3 regions of the Streptomyces sp. NPDC090445 genome follow, and region 1 is predicted to be linked to each of the others. Evidence: riboswitches for the same ligand, from Rfam matches in the RefSeq annotation. Region 1 holds a riboswitch; each other region holds the start of a gene.

Evidence for each region. Region 1 has a riboswitch for cobalamin ahead of metE (5-methyltetrahydropteroyltriglutamate--homocysteine S-methyltransferase). Riboswitches for the same ligand answer to the same signal wherever they lie in the genome.
Region 2: it holds a riboswitch for cobalamin, as region 1 does, so the genes downstream of both, ACIQUT_RS29610 (energy-coupling factor ABC transporter permease) here and metE (5-methyltetrahydropteroyltriglutamate--homocysteine S-methyltransferase) in region 1, are expected to answer to the same signal.
Region 3: it holds a riboswitch for cobalamin, as region 1 does, so the genes downstream of both, cobN (cobaltochelatase subunit CobN) here and metE (5-methyltetrahydropteroyltriglutamate--homocysteine S-methyltransferase) in region 1, are expected to answer to the same signal.

The regions. Positions count from the first base shown of each region.
Region 1 is NZ_JBIVXV010000006.1:171,987-179,673, reverse strand. It holds gene ACIQUT_RS15900 (ArsR/SmtB family transcription factor) at 1-208, shown strand, start outside; gene ACIQUT_RS15895 (class I SAM-dependent methyltransferase) at 372-1,061, opposite strand; gene ACIQUT_RS15890 (hypothetical protein) at 1,211-2,248, shown strand; gene ACIQUT_RS15885 (hypothetical protein) at 2,223-2,780, shown strand; gene metE (5-methyltetrahydropteroyltriglutamate--homocysteine S-methyltransferase) at 2,843-5,173, opposite strand; cobalamin riboswitch at 5,321-5,492, opposite strand; partial or broken gene ACIQUT_RS15875 (short-chain fatty acyl-CoA regulator family protein) at 5,601-5,896, opposite strand; partial or broken gene ACIQUT_RS15870 (3-hydroxyacyl-CoA dehydrogenase NAD-binding domain-containing protein) at 5,898-6,538, shown strand; gene ACIQUT_RS15865 (cellulose binding domain-containing protein) at 6,669-7,687, shown strand, end outside.
Region 2 is NZ_JBIVXV010000021.1:25,586-33,272, reverse strand. It holds gene ACIQUT_RS29635 (L-serine ammonia-lyase) at 1-1,185, shown strand, start outside; gene ACIQUT_RS29630 (hypothetical protein) at 1,486-1,797, shown strand; gene ACIQUT_RS29625 (hypothetical protein) at 1,969-2,496, shown strand; gene ACIQUT_RS29620 (flavodoxin family protein) at 2,571-3,326, opposite strand; gene ACIQUT_RS29615 (hypothetical protein) at 3,344-3,925, opposite strand; cobalamin riboswitch at 4,262-4,459, shown strand; gene ACIQUT_RS29610 (energy-coupling factor ABC transporter permease) at 4,487-5,179, shown strand; gene ACIQUT_RS29605 (energy-coupling factor ABC transporter substrate-binding protein) at 5,185-5,586, shown strand; gene cbiQ (cobalt ECF transporter T component CbiQ) at 5,590-6,339, shown strand; gene ACIQUT_RS29595 (energy-coupling factor ABC transporter ATP-binding protein) at 6,336-7,157, shown strand; gene ACIQUT_RS29590 (PadR family transcriptional regulator) at 7,192-7,687, shown strand, end outside.
Region 3 is NZ_JBIVXV010000001.1:300,034-307,720, forward strand. It holds gene ACIQUT_RS01360 (germacradienol/geosmin synthase) at 1-747, opposite strand, end outside; gene cobN (cobaltochelatase subunit CobN) at 1,091-4,759, opposite strand; cobalamin riboswitch at 4,793-4,955, opposite strand; gene ACIQUT_RS01370 (cobalamin biosynthesis protein CobG) at 5,358-6,866, shown strand; gene ACIQUT_RS01375 (precorrin-8X methylmutase) at 6,863-7,510, shown strand; gene ACIQUT_RS01380 (precorrin-2 C(20)-methyltransferase) at 7,507-7,687, shown strand, end outside.

The DNA of each region.
Region 1 (7,687 bases):
GAACCTCTCCCAGCAGCTGGCGGTCCTGCGCCGGTCGGGGATCGTGGTGTCGACCCGTGAAGGCTCCACGGTGACCTACGCCCTGGCCGGCGGGGACGTCGCCGACCTGCTGCGGGCGGCCCGCCGCATCCTCACCGAGATGCTCGCCGGGCGGAACGAACTGCTCGCCGAACTCCGGCAGGTGGAGCCCGACCCGGCGAACACCTGACGGCCGGCTCCGCCGTGCCGGCCCGCGGGGACCGGCCGGCCGGGGCCGCCGGAACGCACGCGGCACGGAGGGGGTCCGCCCCCACCGTGCCGCAGGCGTGTTCCGTGCCGTCAGCCGGGCCGGCCGGGCCCGGTCCGCCCGGCCCGGGAATCAGCCCTTCCGCTCAGCGCGGGGCCGCCGCCGGGCGGCGGCGGGCGTAGCAGAACAGGTGCTCCTCGGGGGCCGCGAGCTCCCCCTCCGGCTCGAAGGCCGAGACGGCGTGGTGGAGGATTTCCAACCCGCAGTCCTCGCGCAGCCTGCGCAGGTACTCCTCAGGCGAGAAGCTGGACACCTCGACCCGGCGCCCCATCCACTCGATCTCGACGCCCTCCACATCGGCCGGCACCGTGGCCGACACGAGGTACCCGCCAGGCGCCAGCCAGCCGGACATCCGCTCCAGCGCCGCACACGCCTCCTCCCGGCTCATCATCAGCAGCGGGAAGAACGCGCAGACGGCGTCGAAGCTCCCCTCCGGCGCGCCGAACCCGCGTACGTCGCACTGCTCGAACCGGGCCCCGGGCACCTGCGCCCGGGCCAGGTCGACCATCGCCCCGGACACGTCGATCCCCGTCACCTCACAGCCGGCGCGCACCAGTCGTTCGGCGACCGGCCGCCCCGTCCCGCTGCCGACGTCCAGGACGCGCGCCCCCAAGGCCAGCCGCGCGGACAGCCAGTCCACCGCCGCCAGCTGGGCGGGCAGCCGCCCGAAGGCACGCTCGTAGTCGAGTCCCAGACCGTCGAACAGCTCGGCCGCGGACACCGTCCCCCGCCGCCCCTGCCCCGGCGTGGACCGCTCCGGCTCGTCTCCGTGCACCGCACACTCCCTTCCCGCACCGTCATGCCCGACCGAACCACCCTTCCCCGCGCACCGGCCCCGCAGACGCCGCCCCCGCAGACGCCGGAGACCGCAGACGCCGGAGACCCCAGACGCTCCCGTCGCACCGGCCTGGCAGGATTCCGCGCATGGAACTCGCACATCCTCTCGACGGCCTGGACGCACAGCCCTGGTCCGCCGTGTCGCACCCCCACGGCAGCGCCGCCGACCTGCCCCGCCTCCTGCGCACACTGGCCGGCGACGACGAGGCCGCGGCGCAGGAAGCTCTGTCCGATCTGTACGAGTGCCTGCTCCACCAGGGAAACGTCCACGGCGCGAGCGCGCAGGCCGTGCCCTTCCTGGCCCGGATGGCAGCGGCCGGCCACTGGACCGCCGACGTCCTGGTGCTGCTCGGCGGCCTCGCCGAGAGCGAGGACGAGCACGACGTCGCACCGGGCGCCGTCCGGGCCGCCGTCGCCGGGCAGGTGCCGCTGCTGCTGCCCCGGCTCGCCGCCGCCTGCCCCGCAACCCGCCAGGCCGCGGCCTGGGCCGCCGCCCACACCCGCGACGCCGCCGCGGTCCTGCCCGCACTGCGCGAACGCTGGCGGCGGGAGGACGTGCCCCTGGTGCGCGCCGAACTGCTGGGCGGGATCTCCCGGCTGGACCCGCAGCTCGGCGCCGCCCTGGCCGAGACCGTCCTCGGCCCGCGCAACCCGGGCGAACTGCGGCTGGCCGCCCTCTTCGCCTGCCTGGACGCCGGCCTGCCCTGGACCACCGCCCACCACACGACCCTGCTGTCACTGCTGCCCGCCGAGCCGCTGATGGCGCACCGGCTCGACCAGCAGCGCAGCGAACCGCTGTGGGCCGTCGCCCAGGAGCTGCTGCGCCGCGACACCGAAGAGGACCGCGACGCCGTGACCGCGCTGCTCGACAGTGCCCTGCGGGACGAGCGGACCGAAGTCCGGTCCGGCGCCCTGTGGGCGGCCGGGGAAGCGTGCCGGTTCTCCCGCGGCGTGCCGCGGCGCCTGCTGCCCGCCCTGGCCCCGCTCGCCGCCGACGCCGACGCGGGCCGCGACGTACGGACCCTGCTCTCCCGGCTGGGCACCGCGGCCGCGGCGGCCGCACCGGCGCTGGCCGCCGCGGCACGCCGCAACCCCGACCGTGCCGGACCGCGAACGCGCGGCTGACGTCCTGCGCGCTGCCGCCCCGGAGGGCGCGTCGTTCGAGGTGGAGGAGGCCCTGTACGCACTGACCGGGGAGAGCACGGCCCTGCTGGCCGTCCTTGGCCCGGCGGCTCGCGAGCGGCCCCTCCCGGGCCGTCGAGGCGGCCCGGGCAAGCCGCCGAAGTGCTGGGCCTGGAGAGCAGCCCTGCTGGTCCCGGCCCTGCAGGCGGCCCTGAGCGGTGCCCAGGGGCAGGCCCGTACGGCCGGCAGCCCGGATCCGGACGCGGACACCGCTCTCGCCGAGGCCCTGTGGCGGATCACGGGGGACGCGGCGACGCCGGTGGCGGCCCGGGCGGCCGCGCTGCTCGGCCTGGAGGCCCTCGGCCCCGCCGCCCTGGGGCCCGAGCACATCCGTCGGCTCACCGGGCTCGCCGAGCGGGACCTGCGGGTGATCCGCGCGGGCCGGGAAACCCGGATCGTTCACGAGGACGAGGCGCTCCGCCACCGGATGTGCTCCGTGCTCGCCGAGGTCCCGCAGCCCGCCGCCCACGGCTGACAGGCGTTGCCGGACCCGCGACGAACATCAGCCGGGCCGTCGCCACATCGACGGGGGCGTCCTCAGCTCTCCGTGTGGCGGCTGTCCAGGCGGGCGCGGACGCGGCGGGCCGCCGCGGCCATGTGCTCCAGGGCCGGCCGGACCTCCTCCCAGTCGCGGGTCTTCAGACCGCAGTCGGGGTTGATCCACAGCCGGTCGGCCGGCACCGACTCCAGGGCCCGTTCGATGAGCCCGGCGGTTTCCGCCTCGTCCGGGACGCGCGGGGAGTGGATGTCGTACACGCCCGGCCCGGCCTCCCGCGGGTAGCCGGCCCCGCCCAGTTCCCCGGCGATCCGGAGGCGGGAGCGGGCCGCCTCCAGGCTGATCACGTCGGCGTCGAGGTCCTCGATCGCCGGGAGGATGTCGCCGAACTCCGCGTAGCACATGTGCGTGTGGACCTGGGTGTCCGGCCGGGTCCCGCCGGTCGCCAGGCGGAAGGCCTCGGTGGCCCACGCCAGGTACGCGGCACGGCCGGCGGCCCGCAGCGGCAGCGTCTCCCGCAGCGCCGGCTCGTCCACCTGGACCACGGAGATCCCGGCCGCCTCCAGGTCGGCAACCTCGTCCCGCAGCGCCAGGGCCACCTGGCGGGCGGTGTCGGCGAGCGGCTGGTCGTCGCGGACGAAGGACCAGGCCAGCATGGTGACGGGCCCGGTCAGCATGCCCTTGACGGGGCGGTCCGTGAGGGACCGGGCGTACGCCGCCCAGCGCACCGTCATCGGGCCGGGGCGGGTGACGTCGCCCGCGAGGACGGGCGGGCGGACATAGCGGGTGCCGTACGACTGGACCCAGCCGTGCCGGGTCGCCAGGTAGCCGCCGAGCTGCTCGGCGAAGTACTGCACCATGTCGTTGCGTTCGGGCTCGCCGTGCACGAGGACGTCGAGGCCGGCCTTCTCCTGGTACGCGATCACCTCGCGGATCTCGGCCTCGATGAGCCGCTCGTACGCGGGCCGACCGATGCGCCCGGCCCGCAGGTCGGCGCGGGCGGCGCGCAGCCGGGCGGTCTGTGGGAACGAGCCGATGGTCGTCGTCGGCAGCAGAGGGAGCTTCAGGTGCGCCCGCTGGGCGGCGGCCCGCTGCGGGTACGCCTGGGGGCGGCGGGTGTCCGCGTCGGTGACGGCGGCGGACCGGGCCCGCACGGCCGGGTCGCGGGTGAGGGCGGACGCGGCACGGGAGGCGAGGTCGGCGCGGTTGGCCGCCAGCCGGGCGGCGATGGTGTCCGGGCCCTGGGCGAGGCCCCGGGCCAGCGCGGCGATCTCCTCCGTCTTCTGGCGGGCGAAGGCGAGCCAGCGGGCCACCTGCGGGTCCATGTCCCGTTCCGCGCCCGCGTCGAGGGGGACGTGCAGCAGGGAGCAGGAGGCGGCGACGTCGACCCGGCCGGCGAGGCCGAGGAGGGTGCCGAGCGTGGCGAGGGACGCCTCCAGGTTGTTGATCCAGACGTTGCGGCCGTCGACGACACCTGCGACGAGGCGCTTGCCGGGCAGTCCGCCCGCCGCGGCGAGGTCGGCGAGGTTGGCGGCGGCGGGACCGGTGAAGTCCAGCGCGAGCCCGTCGACCGGCGCCTTGGCGAGGACGGGCAGCGCCTCGCCGAGCCGGTCGAAGTAGGAGGCGACCAGCAGGCGCGGCCGCGCGGTGCCGACGGGGAGGGCGCCGAGCTCGCGGTAGGCGCGGGCGGCGGCGTTCAGTTCGGCGGGGGTGCGGTCCTGGACCAGCGCGGGCTCGTCGAGCTGCACCCACTCGGCTCCGGCCGCCCGCAGGTCGGCGAGCACCGCCGCGTACACCGGCAGCAGCCGGTCCAGGAGGGTCAGCGGAACGAAATCGGCGGGCGCGTCCGGAGCCGGCTTGGCGAGCAGCAGGTAGGTGACGGGGCCGACGAGGACGGGCCGGGCGGCCAGGCCCAGCGCGAGCGCCTCCTCCAGCTCCGACACCTGCTTGTGCGGGTGCGGGGTGAAGACGGTGTCGGGGCCCAGCTCGGGGACGAGGTAGTGGTAGTTGGTGTCGAACCACTTGGTCATCTCCAGCGGGGCCGCGTCCCGGGTACCGCGCGCCATGGCGAAGTACCCGTCGAGCGCGTCGGCTTCGGGATCGCCGGTGGCGTCGAATGCCGCGCGGTGCCGGGCCGGGACGGCGCCCACCATGACGGTGGTGTCCAGGACGTGGTCGTAGTACGAGAAGTCGCCGGTCGGCACCTCGTCGATGCCGGCCTCGGCCAGCTGCCGCCAGGCGGCCCGGCGCAGTCCGGCGGCCGTGGCCCGGAGCTCGGCGGCCGTCACCCGGCCCTTCCAGTGGCCTTCGACGGCCTTCTTCAGTTCACGGTGCGGGCCCTGGCGCGGGTAGCCGTACACGGTGGCGGTCACGGAACTCTCCTTCGCGAGTCGTGTGGGCGTCCCGGGGACGGGAACGCGGGCGCGAAGGAGCGACGGGCACGGTGGTGCCCGCTGTCGCCGACCCGCCCTCGAGGTCACCGGGATCTCCGTACGCATCGGCCGCGCACGGGCAGTGGCAGGTCTTCGGACTCGCGGGCACGACCTGCGTACGCGTCGACGCGTTGACGTTCGACGTACGCGGTCTCCTACTGGCCGTCGCTTCCCGGGCCCGGAGGTCCAGTGCGTGTGACGGCGGTCGTTCCCGCTCACCGCTGCGGGGCAGTCCCGGATTCCCACCGGGTTCCCTCTTGCGACGCGCCCCGCCCGGATGACGGGGGCGAACCAGCTGCACCGGCCACCCTAAGTCATGAACGTCCAGGAAGGGATGCCTTGTTCGGGGTGCGGGACCGTCCCGGGCTCAGGGGCGGCGGTCTTCGGCCACCACCGGATACGGGACGAAGGTGCTGGTGTTCTCGTCGACGGCCAGCGCACGGCCGAGCGGCGGCGCCGCGCGCTGCGGGCATTCGAGGCGTTCGCAGACGCGGCAGCCCATGCCGATCGGGGTGGCGGCCGCCGCACTGCCGAGGTCGAGCCGTCGGAGTACACCAGGCGGGCGGCGTGCCGCAGTTCGCAGCCGAGGCCGATGGCGTACGTCTTGCCCGGCTCCCCCCAGCCGCCGCCGTGCCGGGTCACGGCCCGGGCCGTCCACAGGTGGGCCGCCCTGGCGCGCTCCGCCTGCGAACGGTTCGCCGTCTCCCGCGAACGCGCCGTGCAGCGCGGGAAGCTCGACCGCTTCGCCGCCGAGGACGCCCTCGCCCGCCTGGTGTTCTCCGCCGACCTCGGCGAACTCGCCGACCGGCAGCTCGTCATCGAGGCCGTCACCGAGGACGCCGACACCAAGACCGCCGTCTTCGCGGCCCTCGACAAAGTCGTCGCCGATCCGGAGGCGATCCTGGCGACCAACACCTCCGCCCTGCCCGTCATGCGCCTGGGCACGGCCACCTCCCGCGCGGACCGGGTCGTCGGACTGCACTTCTTCAACCCGGTCCCCGTACTGCCCCTGGTCGAGGTGGTCTCCTCCCTCCACACCGCCCGCGCCACGAGGGACGCGGTGGCGGGGTTCGCCCGCGACACCCTCGGCAAGACCCCGGTCCACTCCCGGACCCGCTCCGGCTCGCCGACCTCATCGGCCTCGACACGGTCGCCGCCATCGCCGAGGCCCTCTACGAGGAGTTCAAGGAGCCCCTCCACGCCCCGCCGCCGCTGCTGCGGCGCATGGTGCAGGCCGGGCTGCCCGGCCGGAAGACCGGACGCGGGTTCCACACCTACCCGGAGCAGCCGGCGGGTGCTCGTTAACCCCGGCCGATCCCTTCCTTAAGGGGGCCTCAAGATCCCGGCCCGAGCGGCCGAACCGGCGATTTGTCCGATTCCGGATCGCTAGCGTGCTGCCCCGTCCCCCCTCCCCGCACCGATGAGGCAGGCAGTCATGACCAGGAACGCACACCGCCGCACCGCCGGCACCAAGGCGAAGGCGGCCGGAGCGCTCGCCCTGACCGCGGCCGTCGCCGGCACCGCGATCGCCCTCACCGGCACCGCCCAGGCGGCCGCCGCGGGCGCCGCCTTCACCCGCTCCAGCAGCTGGGACTCCGGCTACACGGGCCAGTACGTCATCACCAACACCGGCAGCCAACCCCTGAAGGACTGGACCCTGGAGTTCGACCTGCCCGCCGGGACCACCCTGTCCTCGCTGTGGAACGGCGAACAGACCGTCAGCGGCGGCCACATCACCGTCAAGCCGCCGCGCTGGGACACCGCCGGACTCGCCCCCGGGGCCTCCACCACCATCGGCTTCGTCACCGCCGCCAAGGGCGGCGCCCCGGCCAACCCCACCGGCTGCCTCATCAACAAGGAGAAGTGCTCGCCCGGTTCCGGCCCCACCCCCCTCCCCACGGGCCGCCCCACCACCGCCCCGAGCCCCACCGCCACCACCCGCCCCACGACCGCGCCCACCGCCACGGCGACCGCGACCGCCGGCCCGAAGCCCACCGCCACCGCGACCCGCCCGGGCGGCACCACCAAGGCGGCCCCGTTCGCCCCGTACGTGGACACCTCGCTCTACCCCGCCTTCGACCTCGTCGGCACGGCCGACCAGACCGGCGTCAAGGAGTTCAACCTGGCCTTCATCACCTCCGGAGGCGGCTGCAACCCGCTGTGGGGCGGCGTCACCGCCCTCGGCTCCGACCACGTCGCCTCCCAGGTCCAGGCCCTGCGCGCCAAGGGCGGCGACGTCCGGGTGTCCTTCGGCGGCGCCGCCGGCTCCGAGCTCGCCCTCGCCTGCTCCTCGGCCGCGGACCTGGCGGCCGCGTACGGCAAGGTGATCGACGCGTACGGACTGACCAAGGCCGACTTCGACATCGAGGGCGCGGCCCTGCCCGACACCGCCGCGAACACCCGGCGCGCCCAGGCCATCGCCCTGCTCCAGAAGAAGCACCCCGGCCTCAACGT
Region 2 (7,687 bases), on a different contig from region 1:
GTGCTGCTCGGCCTGGAGGGCCACTCCCCGCGCACGGTGGACGTGGAGACCGCCGACGACGAGGTGGAGCGCATCCGGCAGACCGGCCGGCTGCGCCTGCTCGGCACGGAGATAGGGAGCGCGCACGAGATCGCGTTCGACGAGCCGAGCCAGCTGATCCTGCACCGCCGCCGGGCCCTGCCGTACCACGCGAACGGCATGACCCTCTTCGCGTACGACGCCTCGGGCGCCCCGCTGCTGGAGAAGACCTACTACTCGGTCGGCGGCGGCTTCGTCGTCGACGAGGACGCGGTCGGCGAGGACCGGATCAAGCTCGACGACACCGTGCTGAAGTACCCCTTCCGCTCCGGTGACGAGATGCTGCGCCTGGCCAAGGAGACGGGCCTGTCGATCTCCTCGCTGATGCTGGAGAACGAGAAGGCCTGGCGCACGGAGGAGGAGATCCGCGCGGGCCTGCTGGAGATCTGGCGGGTCATGCAGGCCTGCGTCGCGCGCGGCATGTCCCGCGAGGGCATCCTCCCGGGCGGCCTGCGGGTCAAGCGCCGCGCGGCGTCCACGGCGCGCCAGCTGCGCACCGAGGGCGACCCGATGCTGCACCGCAGCGAGTGGACGACGATCTACGCGATGGCGGTGAACGAGGAGAACGCGGCCGGCGGCCGCGTCGTCACGGCCCCGACGAACGGCGCGGCGGGTGTCCTCCCGGCCGTCCTGCACTACTACGTGAACTTCGTGCCCGGCGCGGACGAGGACGGCGTGGTCCGCTTCCTCCTCGCCGCGGGCGCGATCGGCATGCTGTTCAAGGAGAACGCCTCGATCTCCGGCGCCGAGGTCGGCTGCCAGGGCGAGGTCGGCTCCGCCTGCTCGATGGCGGCGGGCGCGCTGGCCGAGGTCCTGGGCGGCACCCCGGAGCAGGTCGAGAACGCGGCCGAGATCGGCATGGAGCACAACCTGGGCCTGACCTGCGACCCGGTCGGCGGCCTGGTCCAGATCCCGTGCATCGAGCGCAACGGCATGGCGGCGGTCAAGGCGGTCACGGCCGCGAAGATGGCGATGCGCGGCGACGGCAGCCACAAGGTCTCCCTGGACAAGGTCATCAAGACCATGAAGGAGACCGGCGCCGACATGAAGATCAAGTACAAGGAGACGGCGCGCGGCGGTCTCGCCGTCAACGTCATCGAATGCTGACCTGATCCGATCCGATCCGATCCGATCTGGTTTCTGCAGGGACGGGACCCCGGGCGCCGCGGCGCCCGGGGTCCCGTGCGTTCCCCTCCGGCCGCTCCCCCGACCTGCGGCAACCGTCCCGATTTTCCCGGGCGTTGAGGTTTGGCGTGGATTGGTCACGCTTCAGGGCGAACCGCGGGGGATGGGGGTGGTACGGGCGATCCCCGTGCGCAAGGGTGATCACGTGACGTCGCGGCCACACCCCCCGGCGGCCGGCCAACCGCCGCGGACCGCAGCCCTTTCCCCACGGAGGACTTCACCATGACAAGCACCCGCAGCGCCCGCGTGATCGCCGCTCTTGCCGCACTCCCCCTCGCCGCCCTGCTCTGCTCGGGCACCGCCCAGGCCGACAGCGGCGCCGGTGCGGGGATCTCGTCGAACGCGGCCGCCGCCGAGATCGTCGGCAGCGGCGTCTTCGGTGCCAACGCCGGCAACTCCTCCACCACCCAGCAGGTCGCCACCGGCTCCGGGTCGACGAACCAGAGCAACGGGGTGCAGCTCAACGGCACCGGCTCGGCCACCGTCGGACAGTCCAACGGGAACGTGCCGGTCTTCCCCGAGCCCGCCCCGTAGCCGCCCGCCGGCCCCGCGGGCCCGCCCTCCGGCCGGGGGGCGGGCCCACTCCCGTCGGCGATTTCAGATGATTGGGAAGTTTGGGCGGTTTTGCCGCAACCATGGGGGCGCGAGCAGTGTCTCCTGCAGTGACACCACCAGTCCCCGCCCCTCCAGAAACAGGGGGACGTCATGAACCATCTCCGCCGCCGGCAGACCGTGGCCCTGGCCACGGGGGCGCTCCTCACCGCCGGAATCGCCCTCGCCGCGCCCGCCTCCACCGCCCAGGCCCCGGCCGCGACCGCCGGGCGCACCGCCGTCCCGCACGTCGTGAACGCCCGCTGGGCCGGGCACTGCGCGTACGACCGGATCGTCATCGACCTCCGGGGCCGTGTCCCCGGCGTCGAGGTCACCCGCGTCCCGCGGCTGTACCGGGACGGCTCCGGCGAGCCCGTACCGCTCGCCGGGAAGTACTTCCTCCAGATCCGCCTGCACCCCGCCGACGCGCACCTGGGCTCCGGCGAGAGCACCTACCGCGGGCCGAAGCTCGCCCGGATCGACCTGCCCGCACTGAAGGGCTTCGCCATGACGGGCGACTTCGAGGGCTACGTCACCTTCGGCGCCGCCTTCGACAAGAAGCCGTCCTACACGTCGTTCACCCTGCGCTCGCCCGACCGGTTCGTGCTGGACGTCGCGCACCGGAACGTGTGCTGCGGCTGAGCGGCTGAGCGCCCGCACGGCCGGGCGGCCGGACGGCGGGCATCCGTCCGTCCGCCCGGCCCGGCCCGGACGCGTCAGCGGTGCTCGGGGTTGGGGAAGTCGAAGCGGCAGCCGGCGTCCCACCCGGAGCGCTGGTTGCCGTGGGCGGGGACGCCGCCGGAGCGCTTGAGCAGGGCGGCCAGATGCATGAGGTTCCACGACATGAAGGCCGTGTTCCGGTTGGTGAAGTCGTTCTCCGGCCCGCCCGACCCCGGGTCGAGGTACGAGGGGCCGGGCCCCGCCTCGCCGATCCAGCCGGCGTCGGCCTGCGGCGGGATGGTGTACCCGAGGTGCTGGAGGCTGTAGAGGATGTTCATGGCGCAGTGCTTCACGCCGTCCTCGTTGCCCGTGATCAGCGCCCCGCCGACGCGCCCGTAGTACGCGTACTGGCCCTGCTCGTTCAGGATCGAGGAGCAGGCGTAGAGCCGCTCGATAACCTGCTTCATCACGGAGCTGTTGTCGCCGAGCCAGATCGGCCCGCACAGCACGAGGATGTCGGCGGCCATGATCTCGCTGTACAGGACGGGCCACTGGTCGGTTTCCCAGCCGTGCTCGGTCATGTCCGGCCAGACGCCGGTGGCGATGTCGTGGTCGACGGCGCGGATCAGCGAGGTCCGGGCGCCTGCCGCCTCCATGACGGCGCGGCTCCGCGTGATCAGGCCCTCCGTGTTGCTGGTCTCGGGCGAGCGCTTGAGCGTGCAATTGACGTAGACGGCGGTCAGGTCGGAGTAGTCGAACGCCCCGGCGTTCGCCCCCGGCTGCGGTGTCGCGGTGTCGTGTTCGGCAGGCACCCTCCCAGTGTCTCTGATCAGCTGAGCGATCCCGTGCGAACCGTGGGGTTCGGCGTGGCTTCTGCCCACCTGGGTCGGGCGGCGTGAGCGTGGAGGTGGAATCCCGCGCCCAGTGCTGCTCCTCGCGGCCGGTGTCGGCGGGTGGTGGGTGTGCTGATCGTGTGCACGCCCTGGTGCCGGTGGGCTGCGCGGGGCAGCGTCCTCCGGCCCGTTGGTGCGTGTCCCTCCGGACGCTGGCCGGCACGGCCCGGAAGCCGGGCCGGGGAGGGAACCCCGCGTCGCCTGGGCGCGGGGCGGTTGGTGCGCGGCCGGGTGGGGCCGGTCTTGGACCGGTCCGTCCGGCTGGTCTTCGGATGGGCCGTGACGACGGCCTTGGCCTCCATCGTGTCCACCACGGCGCGGATCACCATGGTGCCGCTGGTGCGGTCCACCACGGTCCTGGCCTGGTGGGCGAGGCCGCGTGCGGCGATACGGCGCCAGGCACCCTGGTCCCGGTCGCCCTGCCAGCCGCACCCGGGGCTGGGGCAGACGGCCCACTTCCAGCCGGACACGGTGGGCCGGTCGGGGGCCTTGCGATGCCGCAGCGGCGTGAGGCACATGGGGCAGTGCCTGGAGGTGAAACACGTGAGCCTGCGGGGCACCGGACCCTACGGCGACCGGAAGGCGCCCGTCCGGGGGTGAGCACCCCCGGACGCCGTCCCCCGGCCGCCGCTCCCCGCGCACGCCCGGCGGCGCCGGTTGGAGCGCGGGAGCGGAAGAGCGCCGCAGCGCGCGCCGGACCGCCCGCGGCCGCGGCCGGACACCGGAACTTCCGTGGCCCCGCCACGGTTTCGATCCGCCCGCCCGGAGCGCGCCGGCCCGCAACCGCCCCGAAGCGGAATCCCCGGGCCCAACAGGCGGCCCACGTCCGGGTTGTTACGGGTCCACAAGGCGGATTAGGGTCATCAGGCCTTGGTGTACGGGAAACCGGTGGAAAACCGGTGCGGCCCTCGCCACTGTGAACGGGAAGTCCGGCTCCACTCCTGCGGGAAAGCCACTGGGCAGCGCGGGAGGGACCCGCACCGCCCGGGAAGGCGGAGCCAGGGCATCAGTACCCGTGAGCCAGGAGACCGGCCAGGGCGCGTTGTCCATCCACGAGGTGCTGGAGAGGTCTCCCACTCATGCATATAGCCGAGGGGTTTCTGCCCCCATGGCACGCGGTCGCCTGGGGCGCCGCGTCCGCTCCCTTCGTCGTCCACGGGGTGCGCGCCCTCACCCGCGAGGTGAAGGCCAACCCGGAGAGCACCCTGCTGCTCGGCGCGTCCGGTGCGTTCACGTTCGTCCTGTCCGCGCTGAAGATCCCGTCGGTGACGGGCAGCTGCTCGCACCCGACCGGGACCGGGCTCGGCGCGATCCTGTTCCGGCCGCCCGTCATGGCGGTGCTCGGCACGATCACCCTCCTCTTCCAGGCGCTGCTGCTCGCGCACGGCGGACTGACCACCCTCGGCGCCAACGTCTTCTCGATGGCCATCGCCGGACCGTGGTCGGGCTACTGCATCTACCTGCTGCTGCGGCGCTTCAACGCCCCGCTGATGGTGTCCGTGTTCTTCGGCGCCTTCTTCGCCGACCTCGTCACCTACTGCGTGACCTCCGTGCAGCTGGCGCTGGCCTTCCCGGACCAGGGCACGGGCTTCTTCGGCGCGCTCGCGAAGTTCGGCGGCATCTTCGCCGTCACCCAGATCCCGCTCGCCGTGAGCGAGGGCCTGCTGACGGTCCTGGTGATGCGGCTGCTGATGCAGTCCAGCAAGTCCGACCTGGTCCGGCTGGGCGTCGCGAAGCTCGCCGGCCGCTCCGCGCAGAAGGCGGCGGTGTGACGCGCATGAACCCGAGCCGGAACGCGAAGATCAACGGCCTGCTGCTGCTCCTGGTGGCGGCGCTGGCCGTACTGCCCCTGGCCCTGGGCCTAGGCGAGGGCAAGGAGGAGCCGTTCACGGGCGCCGACGCGCAGGCGGAGGCGGCCATCAGCGAGCTGAATCCGGACTACGAGCCCTGGTTCTCCCCGCTGTACGAGCCCCCGTCCGGGGAGATCGAGTCGGCCCTGTTCGCCCTCCAGGCGGCGCTGGGCGCGGGCGTGCTCGCGTACTACTTCGGCGTCCGCCGGGGCCGCCGCCAGGGCGCGGCTACGGCCGCCGCGGCGGCCGGTGCGGCCCCGGCCGAGGCGGCCGCCCCGGCCTCCGCATCCGCCTCCGCATCCGCAGCGGCGCCCGCCGCGGAGTCGTAGCCGGTGCTGCCGATCGACGTGGCCGCGCACAGCAGCCGCTGGCGGGGCCGCCATCCACTGGAGAAGGCGCTGCTCGGGCTCGGCCTGACGGTCAGCGCCCTGTGCCTGCCGCCCTGGCCCGGCGGACCGCTCGTCGCCGCCGCGACCCTCGCCGTGCTCCTCGGGCCGGCCGGGGTCGCCGGGCGGCAGCTGTGGCGGGCCTTCCGGATCCCGCTGGGGTTCTGCTTCACCGGGGCGCTGCCGCTGCTCGTCGCGGTCGGCGGCCCGGCCGGCCCGGTCTCCCTGGCCCCGGACGGGCCGCGGCTCGCCGTCGAACTGCTGCTGCGCACCTCGGCGGCCTCCCTCGGCCTGCTGCTGTTCGCGTTCACCACGCCGGTGTCGGACGTGCTGCCCCGGCTGGTCCGGGCCGGGGTGCCGGCGCCCGTGGTGGACGTGGCGCTGGTCATGTACCGGATCGGATTCCTGCTGCTCGACTCCCTGGCCCAGGTGCGGCGCGCGCAGGCGGCCCGCCTGGGGCACGCGGGCCGGGCGGCGGCCTGGCGCTCGGTGGCCGGGCTCGCCGCCACCTCGTTCGTACGGGCCTTCGACCGTGCGGCGCGGCTCCAGTCGGGCCTGGCCGGGCGCGGCTACGACGGCGCGCTGCGGGTCCTCGTCCCCGAGGCGACCCTGTCCTGGCGCTTCCTCGCGGCGTCGGCGGCCCTGCTCGCGGCCGTGGCCGCACTGACCCTCACCCTGAAGGGGCTCTACCTGTGAACCCGTTGGTGGAACTGGCCGGGGCCGGCTATGCGTACGAGGACGGCCCGGCAGTGCTGGCCGACGTGGACTTCGCCATCGCCGAGGGCCGGGCGCTGGTCCTGCTCGGCCGCAACGGCAGCGGCAAGACCACGCTGATGCGGCTGCTCAGCGGCGGCCTGCGGCCCGGCTCGGGCGAGCTGCGCCTGGACGGGACGCCGGTCGGGTACGACCGGGCGGGCCTGACCCGGCTGCGGACGGCCGTCCAGCTGGTGGTGCAGGACCCGGACGACCAGCTCTTCGCCGCCTCGGTGGAGCAGGACGTGTCCTTCGGCCCGATGAACCTCGGCCTGCCCGCGGACGAGGTGCGGGCCCGGGTGGAGTCCGCGCTCGCCGCGCTCGACATCACCCGGCTGCGGGACCGCCCGACGCACCTGCTCTCGTACGGGCAGCGCAAGCGCGCGGCGATCGCGGGCGCGGTGGCGATGGCCCCGCGGGTGCTGATCCTCGACGAGCCGACGGCCGGCCTCGACCCGGACGGGCAGGAGCGGCTGCTGGACACCCTGGCGGGGCTGCGCTCGCGCGGCACCACGGTGGTGATGGCCACGCACGACGTCGACCTGGCGGTGCGCTGGGCCGACGACGCGGCGGTCCTGACCCCGGCCGGGATCCGTTTCGGCCCGGCCGCGCAGCTGCTGGCCGACCCGGAACTGCTCGCCGAGGCGGGCCTGCGCCAGGCCTGGTCGCCGGCCGTGGCTGCCTTCCTGCGGGCCCGGGACCTGCTCGGCCCCGGCGCCCCGGGCCCGGGCACCCCCGAGGCGCTGGCCGCCTGGCACTGACCCGGACGGCGTGCGGCGAACCTAGGATGACGGCATGTCGCTGCCGCACGCCATCCTCACCGCCCTGCTCGAAAAGCCCTCGTCCGGGCTGGAGCTGACCCGGCGGTTCGACAGGTCGATCGGGTACTTCTGGTCCGCGACGCACCAGCAGATCTACCGCGAGCTGGGCCGGCTGGAGGAGGCCGGGCTGATCCGGGCCCTGCCGAGCGAGGTGCCCGTGCGGGGGCAGAAGAAGGAGTACGAGGTCCTGCCCGCCGGCAGTGCGGAGCTCGCGCGGTGGATCGGCGAGAGCCAGGACCCGAAGGCCATCCGGGACCCGCTGCTGCTGCGGATCCGGGCCGCGGGCGTGGTCGGCGTGCAGGGGCTGGCCGGGGAGCTGCGGCGGCACCTGGAGCTGCACCGGCGGCAGCTGGCGCTGTACGAGGCCATCGAGGAGAAGGACTTCCCCCCGGAGCGGGATTCCGACGAGGACCGGCTGCGCCGGCTCGTGCTGCACGGCGGCATCGGCCTGGAGACGTTCTGGCTGCGCT
Region 3 (7,687 bases), on a different contig from region 1:
CACCAGCACGGCGTTGGAGAGTTCGCCCTCCTGCTCGACCTCGCGCTGGTAGGAGAAGAGGTCGTTGCGGATGTGCACCGCATCGGAGAACGCGTCGCGCAGCACCTGCAGGGGGCGGGCGTGCGCGACCCGGGCCGGCACCTCGGCGGCCACGTACTCGACCAGACCGGCGGACCAGGGGGCGCCGCCGACCTTGCGGCGCATCTCGATGTACTCCAGGGGGTTGGCGACCCGGCCCATGTTGATGTTGTGGAGCTCCCACATGGACTCGTCGAGGAGGTTCCGCGTGGACTCGGAGAACCGTTCCCTCCAGTCCATCGACATCGCGGGCACGGTCCGCGTCCACAGGTCCTTCAGGCCCGCCTCGACGGGGTTCGTCGGCTCGGGGAACCCGTCGGCGAGGTCCATCGGCATGAACGCGGCCAGCCCGTCGAGGTACGTCCGGGCGCCCTCGCGGTCCTGGCTGCGCTTGAAGACCTCCAGGAAGTGGTCGTCGAAGAAGAACACCCACACGTACCAGTCGGTGACCAGGTTCAGTGTGTCGACGTCGCAGTCGGGGTGGGTGTAGGAGCACAGCAGCGCGTAGTCGTGCGCGTCGAGGTCCTCCTGGGTCCAGACACCCGAGCCCTCCAGCATCCCGAAGCCGCGGGCCCACTGCGTGGTGTGGGCTCTCGCGGCCTCCAGACGGGGGTTCAGTCGGGCCGGATGGGGCACGTAGAAATCCGGCAGTCGGAACGGCTGCGTCACGGCGGGTCAGGCCTTTCGGTCCGAGGGCGCGGAGGCCCGGACAGCGGCCCCCCGCACGAGATCAGCACGGGCCTACCCGCGGTCCCCCCGTGACAAGGCCGAGTTCACCGCATCAGGTGACACACCCACCGATGCCGTGTCACACCCCGCCCGAGGAGGCTAAGCGCTCCGCGGGAGGTCCCGCGACGGGCGGGCGCCTGGGCCCGTGCGGGACAGGGGTGCACAGAGGCGCCCGGCTCACCACGGGGGGTGGGCCGGGCGCCGTGCTGTCGGGCGGAGGGCTGCGGGGCGGGTTACTCCGTTGTTCCGCCCCGCCACGCCGTTGCTCCGCGCCGCGACTCCGTTACTCCGCCTCGCCCTCCAGGTTGCCCTCCGTGTCCAGGTAGACCTGGCGCAGGGCCTCCAGAATCTGCGGGTCCGGCTTCTCCCACATGCCGCGGGACTCCGCCTCCAGCAGCCGCTCCGCGATGCCGTGCAGGGCCCACGGGTTGGCCTCCTCCAGGAAGGCGCGGTTCTCCGGGTCCAGGACGTACGTCTCCGTCAGCTTGTCGTACATCCAGTCCGCGACCACGCCCGTCGTGGCGTCGTAGCCGAACAGGTAGTCCACCGTCGCCGCCAGCTCGAAGGCGCCCTTGTAGCCGTGGCGGCGCATCGCCTCGATCCACTTCGGGTTGACCACGCGGGCCCGGAAGACGCGGGAGGTCTCCTCCACCAGGGTGCGGGTCTTGACCGTCTCCGGGCGGGTCGAGTCGCCGATGTACGCCTCCGGCGCCGTGCCGCGCAGCGCGCGGACCGTCGCCACCATGCCGCCGTGGTACTGGAAGTAGTCGTCCGAGTCGGCGATGTCGTGCTCGCGGGTGTCCGTGTTCTTCGCGGCCACCGTGATCCGCTTGTACGCCGACTCCATCTCGGCCCGGGCCGGCCGGCCCTCCAGGCCGCGGCCGTACGCGTAGCCGCCCCACACCGTGTAGACCTCCGCGAGGTCGGCGTCCGTACGCCAGTCGCGGGAGTCGATCAGCTGCAGGATGCCCGCCCCGTACGTGCCCGGCCGCGAGCCGAAGATACGGGTCGTCGCGCGCCGCTCGTCGCCGTGCTCGGCCAGGTCCGCCTGGGCGTGCGCCCGGACGAAGTTCTGCTCCGCCGGCTCGTCCAGGGACGCCACCAGCCGCACCGCGTCGTCCAGCAGCCCGATCACGTGCGGGAACGCGTCCCGGAAGAAGCCCGAGATGCGCAGCGTCACGTCGATGCGGGGGCGGCCCAGCTCCGCGAGCGGGATCGGCTCCAGGCCGGTCACGCGGCGCGAGGCCTCGTCCCACACCGGGCGGACGCCCAGCAGGGCCAGGGCTTCCGCGACGTCGTCGCCCGCCGTGCGCATCGCGCTCGTGCCCCACAGGGAGAGGCCGACCGAGGCCGGCCACTCGCCGTTGTCCGTGCGGTAGCGGGTCAGGAGGGAGTCGGCCAGCGCCTGCCCGGTCTCCCACGCCAGGCGGGACGGGACGGCCTTCGGGTCCACCGAGTAGAAGTTCCGGCCGGTCGGCAGCACGTTCACCAGGCCGCGCAGCGGCGAACCGGACGGGCCCGCCGGGACGAACCGGCCGTCGAGGGCCGCCACCACGTGCGCGATCTCGTCGGTCGTGCCCGCCAGCCGCGGCACCACCTCGCGGGCCGCGAAGTCCAGTACGGCCGCCACGTCCGCCGAGCGGCCCGCGGCGTCCGTTGACAGGCTTGCGGCAACCGAGGCCACCGCGGCCGGGTCCCAGCCGGCGTCCTCCATCGCCTGCACCAGGGCCCGCGCCGTCTCCTCCGCCTCGTCCGCGGACGTACGGGTGGCCGCGGACTCGTCCAGGCCGAGCGCCTCGCGCAGGCCGGGCAGGGCCGTCGTACCGCCCCAGATCTGGCGGGCGCGCAGGATCGCCAGCACCAGGTTGACGCGGGACTCGCCGGCCGGGGCGCCGCCCAGGACGTGCAGGCCGTCGCGGATCTGGGCGTCCTTCACCTCGCACAGCCAGCCGTCGACGTGCAGCAGGAAGTCGTCGAAGCCGTCGTCGTCCGGGCGCTCCTCCAGACCCAGGTCGTGGTCCAGCTTCGCCGCCTGGATCAGCGTCCAGATCTGCGCGCGGATCGCGGGCAGCTTCGCCGGGTCCATGGAGCTGATCTGCGCGTACTCGTCGAGGTGCTGTTCCAGGCGGGCGATGTCGCCGTACGACTCCGCGCGCGCCATCGGCGGCACCAGGTGGTCGACCAGGGTGGCGTGCACGCGGCGCTTGGCCTGGGTGCCCTCGCCCGGGTCGTTGACCAGGAACGGGTAGACGAGCGGCAGGTCGCCGAGCGCCGCATCGGGCGCGCACGCCGCCGACAGGCCGGCGTTCTTGCCCGGCAGCCACTCCAGGTTGCCGTGCTTGCCCAGGTGGATCATCGCGTCGGCGCCGAAACCGCCGTCCTCGGCGCGGGCCTGGATCCACCGGTACGCGGCCAGGTAGTGGTGCGACGGCGGCAGGTCCGGGTCGTGGTAGATCGCGATCGGGTTCTCGCCGAACCCGCGCGGCGGCTGGATCAGGATCAGCAGGTTCCCGCGGCGCAGCGCAGCGAGGACGATGTCGCCGTCCGGGTTCTGCGAACGGTCCACGAACATCTCGCCGGGCGCCGGACCCCAGTGCTCCTCGACCTGCTCGCGCAGCTCGGCCGGCAGCTCGGCGAACCACCGCCGGTAGTCGGCGGCCGGGATGCGGACCGGGTTGCGGGCGAGCTGCTCCTCCGTCAGCCAGTCCTGGTCGTGGCCGCCGGCCTCGATCAGGGCGCGGATCAGCTCGTCGCCGTCACCGGACACCAGGCCCGGGATCCCCTCGGCGGGGCCGAAGTCGTAGCCGCCGTCGATGAGGGCGCGCAGCAGCACCATCGCGCTGGCCGGGGTGTCCAGGCCGACCGCGTTGCCGATCCGCGAGTGCTTCGTCGGGTAGGCGGAGAGGACCAGCGCGATCTTCTTGTCGCCGCGGGCGATGTGCCGCAGCCGGGCGTGGCGTACGGCGATCCCCGCGACACGGGCGGCACGCTCGGGGTCCGCCACGTACGCGGGCAGGCCGTCCTCGTCGAACTCCTTGAACGAGAACGGGACAGTGATCAGGCGACCGTCGAACTCGGGCACGGCGACCTGCGTCGCCGCGTCGAGCGGCGACAGGCCCTCGTCGCTCTCCTCCCAGGCGCTGCGTGAACCCGTCAGGCACAGGGCCTGCAGCACCGGCACACCCAGGGCGGCGAGCGCGCCCGCGTCCCAGGACTCGTCGTCGCCGCCGGCGGAGGCCGTCGCGGGACGCGTGCCGCCGGCCGCGAGCACCGTGGTGATCACCGCGTCGGCCGCCTCCAGGGTGGCCAGCAGCTCCGGCTCCGGGGTACGCAGGGAGGACACGTACAGCGGCATCGGGGAGCCGCCCGCCGCCTCGATCGCGTCGCACAGGGCGTGCACGAAGGCGGTGTTGCCGCTCATCTGGTGGGCGCGGTAGTAGAGCACCGCGATACGGGGGGTGGGGGTGGGGGTGGTGGCCATTCCCGCCGTCGCGTCCGCGGCCGCCGGCGCCGGGCGCTGGAGGGCGCCCCAGGTGGGGGCGGCGGCGGGAGGCTCGAAGCCGTGCCCGGTAAGCAGGACGGTGTCGGACAGGAAGCGGGCCAGCTGCTCCAGGTTGGCGGGGCCGCCGTGCGCCAGGTAGGCGTGCGCCTCGGCCGCGATGCCGATCGGGACCGTCGACGCCTCCATCAGCTGGGCGTCCGGGGCCTGTTCGCCGGTCAGGACGACGACGGGGCGGGTCTGCTCGGGGGCCAGCAGCAGGTCCAGGCCGTCCTGCCAGGCGCGCAGGCCGCCGAGGAGGCGTACGACGACCAGGTCGGTGCCGTCGAGGAGGCCGGGGAGGTCGTCGAGGGGAAGGCGGGAGGGGTTCGCGAACCGGTACGGCACCGGGCCGTCCGCGGCCGCTCGGGCGCTGAGCAGATCGGTGTCGGACGTCGACAGCAGCAGGATCATGCGGCGGCAGGCCTTCCTCGGGGTTTCCGCGCCCCGGGCAGTTGAGGACGGCGGGAGTTCCTGACTCACCCGGGTCGGCGGCTGCTCTGCCGGGTTCACAGTGGCGGGACCGCGCCGGAATCGCACCGGGCTTCCTCCCATGTCGCCGTCCTCGGCGATGAGCGGGCCGAATGGCACGCCGAAGGTCATCTTAGGTGCCGCTGCCCCCGGCCGGGAGTGGGGGTCGCAGCGCGGGCCGCGGCCGGACGGGGGGACCCCGCGAGGCGGGACGTGGCTGGTGAACCGGGGGTACGGGCCGCCCCCGGTGCGCCACGCGGCAGCGGATGCGGCAGGCGCACGCCGGGGGCGCGGCGGGAGCGAGCCGGGGCGCCCGCGGGGTGCGCGGACGTGCCGGACGGGGGTGCGCGGACGTGCCGGACGGGGGTGCGCGGACGTGCCGGGTGGTGTGCGCGGACGTGCCGGGTGGTGTGCGCGGACGTGCCGGGTGGTGTGCGCGGACGTGCCGGGCGGGGTGCGGGGCGGGGTTGGCGGCGGGCGCAGGTCGGAGGTGGTGACGGCCACAGGTCGGGGGCCGGGATTCGTGGGTATGCTCGCCGCCATGCCCACACCCCCCTCCGCCCCTGCAGCACGGGACGAACCCGTCATACGGGAGCGCGGTGACGCCTGCCCCGGCGCGCTGCGCCTCCACGCGGCCGACGACGGGTACCTGGCCCGGGTGCGGATCCCCGGCGGGATGCTCGGCGAGGACGCGGCCCTGCTGCTCGCCGACGCCGCCGACCGGCTCGGCGACGGGCACATCGACCTCACCTCGCGCGGCAACGCCCAGCTCCGCGGGCTCGGTGCGAGCTGCGGCGGCGAACTGGCCGGGGTACTGGACCGGGCCGGGCTGCTGCCCGCGCCCACCCACGAGCGGGTCCGCAACATCGTCGCCTCGCCCTTGACCGGCCTGGACCTGCCGGCGCTGCCGGACGTGGCCCCGTGGGTGGCCGAGCTGGACCGGCTGCTGTGTGCCGACCCCGAAGCGGCCGCCCTGTCCGGCCGTTTCCTGTTCGCCCTCGACGACGGCCGCGGCGACGTGGCCTCGCTGGACGCGGACGTCACCGTTGTCGCCCGCGACGCCGAACACGCCCTCGTGTACGTCGCTGCCGCCGCTTCGGGTGCTACCGCTTTGGGTGCTGCCGCCGCTTCGGCTGCTGCCGCCTCGGCCGTGGCTGCCTCGGGCTGGGACGCTGCCGCCGCCAACGCCGCCGCCGTTTCCGCCAACGCCGCCGCCAACGACGCCAACGCCAACGCCAACGCCGCCGCCGTGCTCGTGGCCGCGGAGGATGTGCCGCGTGCCGCGGTGGTCGCTGCCCGCTACTTTCTCGACGCGGTCCGCGCGGCCGGTACGCGCGCCTGGCGGGCTGTCGAACTGCCTGCCGAACACGCCCTGACCGCAGCCGGGTTGGCGGATCGACTGGCGGCCGCCCGGATCCCGGCCACCGTCGTGGCCGAGGCCGGCTCCGTTGCCGCGCTGAAGGGCCGCCGGGACCCGGGCGGCCCCGTGTCCCGCCCGGACGGGCCGGGGCCCGAGCCCGGGATCGTCGCCGGGCCCGGCGCGGCCGTCGCGCTCAGTGTGCTCGCGCCCCTCGGGCGGCTGACCACCGCTCAGTGGCGGCTGCTGGCCGGGCTGACCGGCCGGATGCGGCTCACGCCTTGGCGCGGGATCGTCGTGCCCGGCGTGCCGGCCGACCGGGCCCCGCAGGCCCTGGCCGCGCTCGCGGACGCCGGGCTCGTCACCGCTCCCGATGACCCCTGGCGTTCCGTCACCGCCTGTACCGGGCGCCCCGGTTGCGCCAAGTCCCTGGCCGACGTCCGTGTCGATGCGCGGGCCGTCGCCGCCCGCGCGACCGGACCGCTGCCCGTGCACTGGTCCGGCTGCGACCGCCGCTGCGGGCACCCCCGCGGCACCGCGTGGGTCGACGTCGTCGCCACCCCGGCCGGCTACGACCTCACCGTCCCCGGCGGCAGCCCCCCGCTCCGCGGCATCGAGACTTCCGATCACCTGGCCGCGGCCCTCGCGTCCGCACGCCGCACCACCTCCCACGACGACGCAGCGAAGAAATGAGCGAGTACACAGTGTTTGAGTACGAGAAGGACGGCGCGGAGATCTACCGCCAGTCCTTTGCCACGATCCGCGCCGAGGCGGACCTCTCCGGGCTGCCCGCCTCCGTCGCGCAGGTCGCGGTACGCATGATTCACGCCTGCGGAATGACCGACCTGCCCCGGGACCTCGGCTACACGCCGGACGTCGTCCTGCGGGCCCGCGCCGCCCTGCACGCCGGGGCGCCCGTTCTTTGCGATGTGCAGATGGTCGCGAGTGGCGTCACCCGCAAGCGGCTGCCCGCCGACAACGAGGTGATCTGCACCCTCTCCGACCCGTCCGTGCCCGCCCTCGCGCAGCGCATGGGCACCACCCGCAGCGCCGCCGCCCTCGAAGTGTGGCGTGACCGCGGCCTGCTGGAGGGCTCCGTGATCGCCGTCGGCAATGCGCCGACCGCCCTGTTCCGGCTGCTGGAGATGATCGAGGAGGGTGCCCCGCGCCCCGCCGCCGTCATCGGCGTGCCCGTCGGCTTCATCGGCGCCGCCGAGTCCAAGGACGCCCTGGCCGCCCACCCCTCGGGTCTCGACCACCTCGTCGTCCGCGGCCGGCGCGGCGGCAGCGCCATCGCGGCCGCCGCCCTCAACGCGATCGCGAGCGAGGAAGAATGAGCAGCAGCAGCACCGGAGTTGACGCCGGCGTCAAGGGGCGTCTGTACGGGGTGGGGCTCGGTCCCGGGGACCCGTCGCTGATGACCCTGCGGGCCGTCGAGGTGATCGGCGAAGCCGATGTCGTCGCCTACCACAGCGCCCGCCACGGACGTTCCATCGCCCGCTCCATCGCCGCCC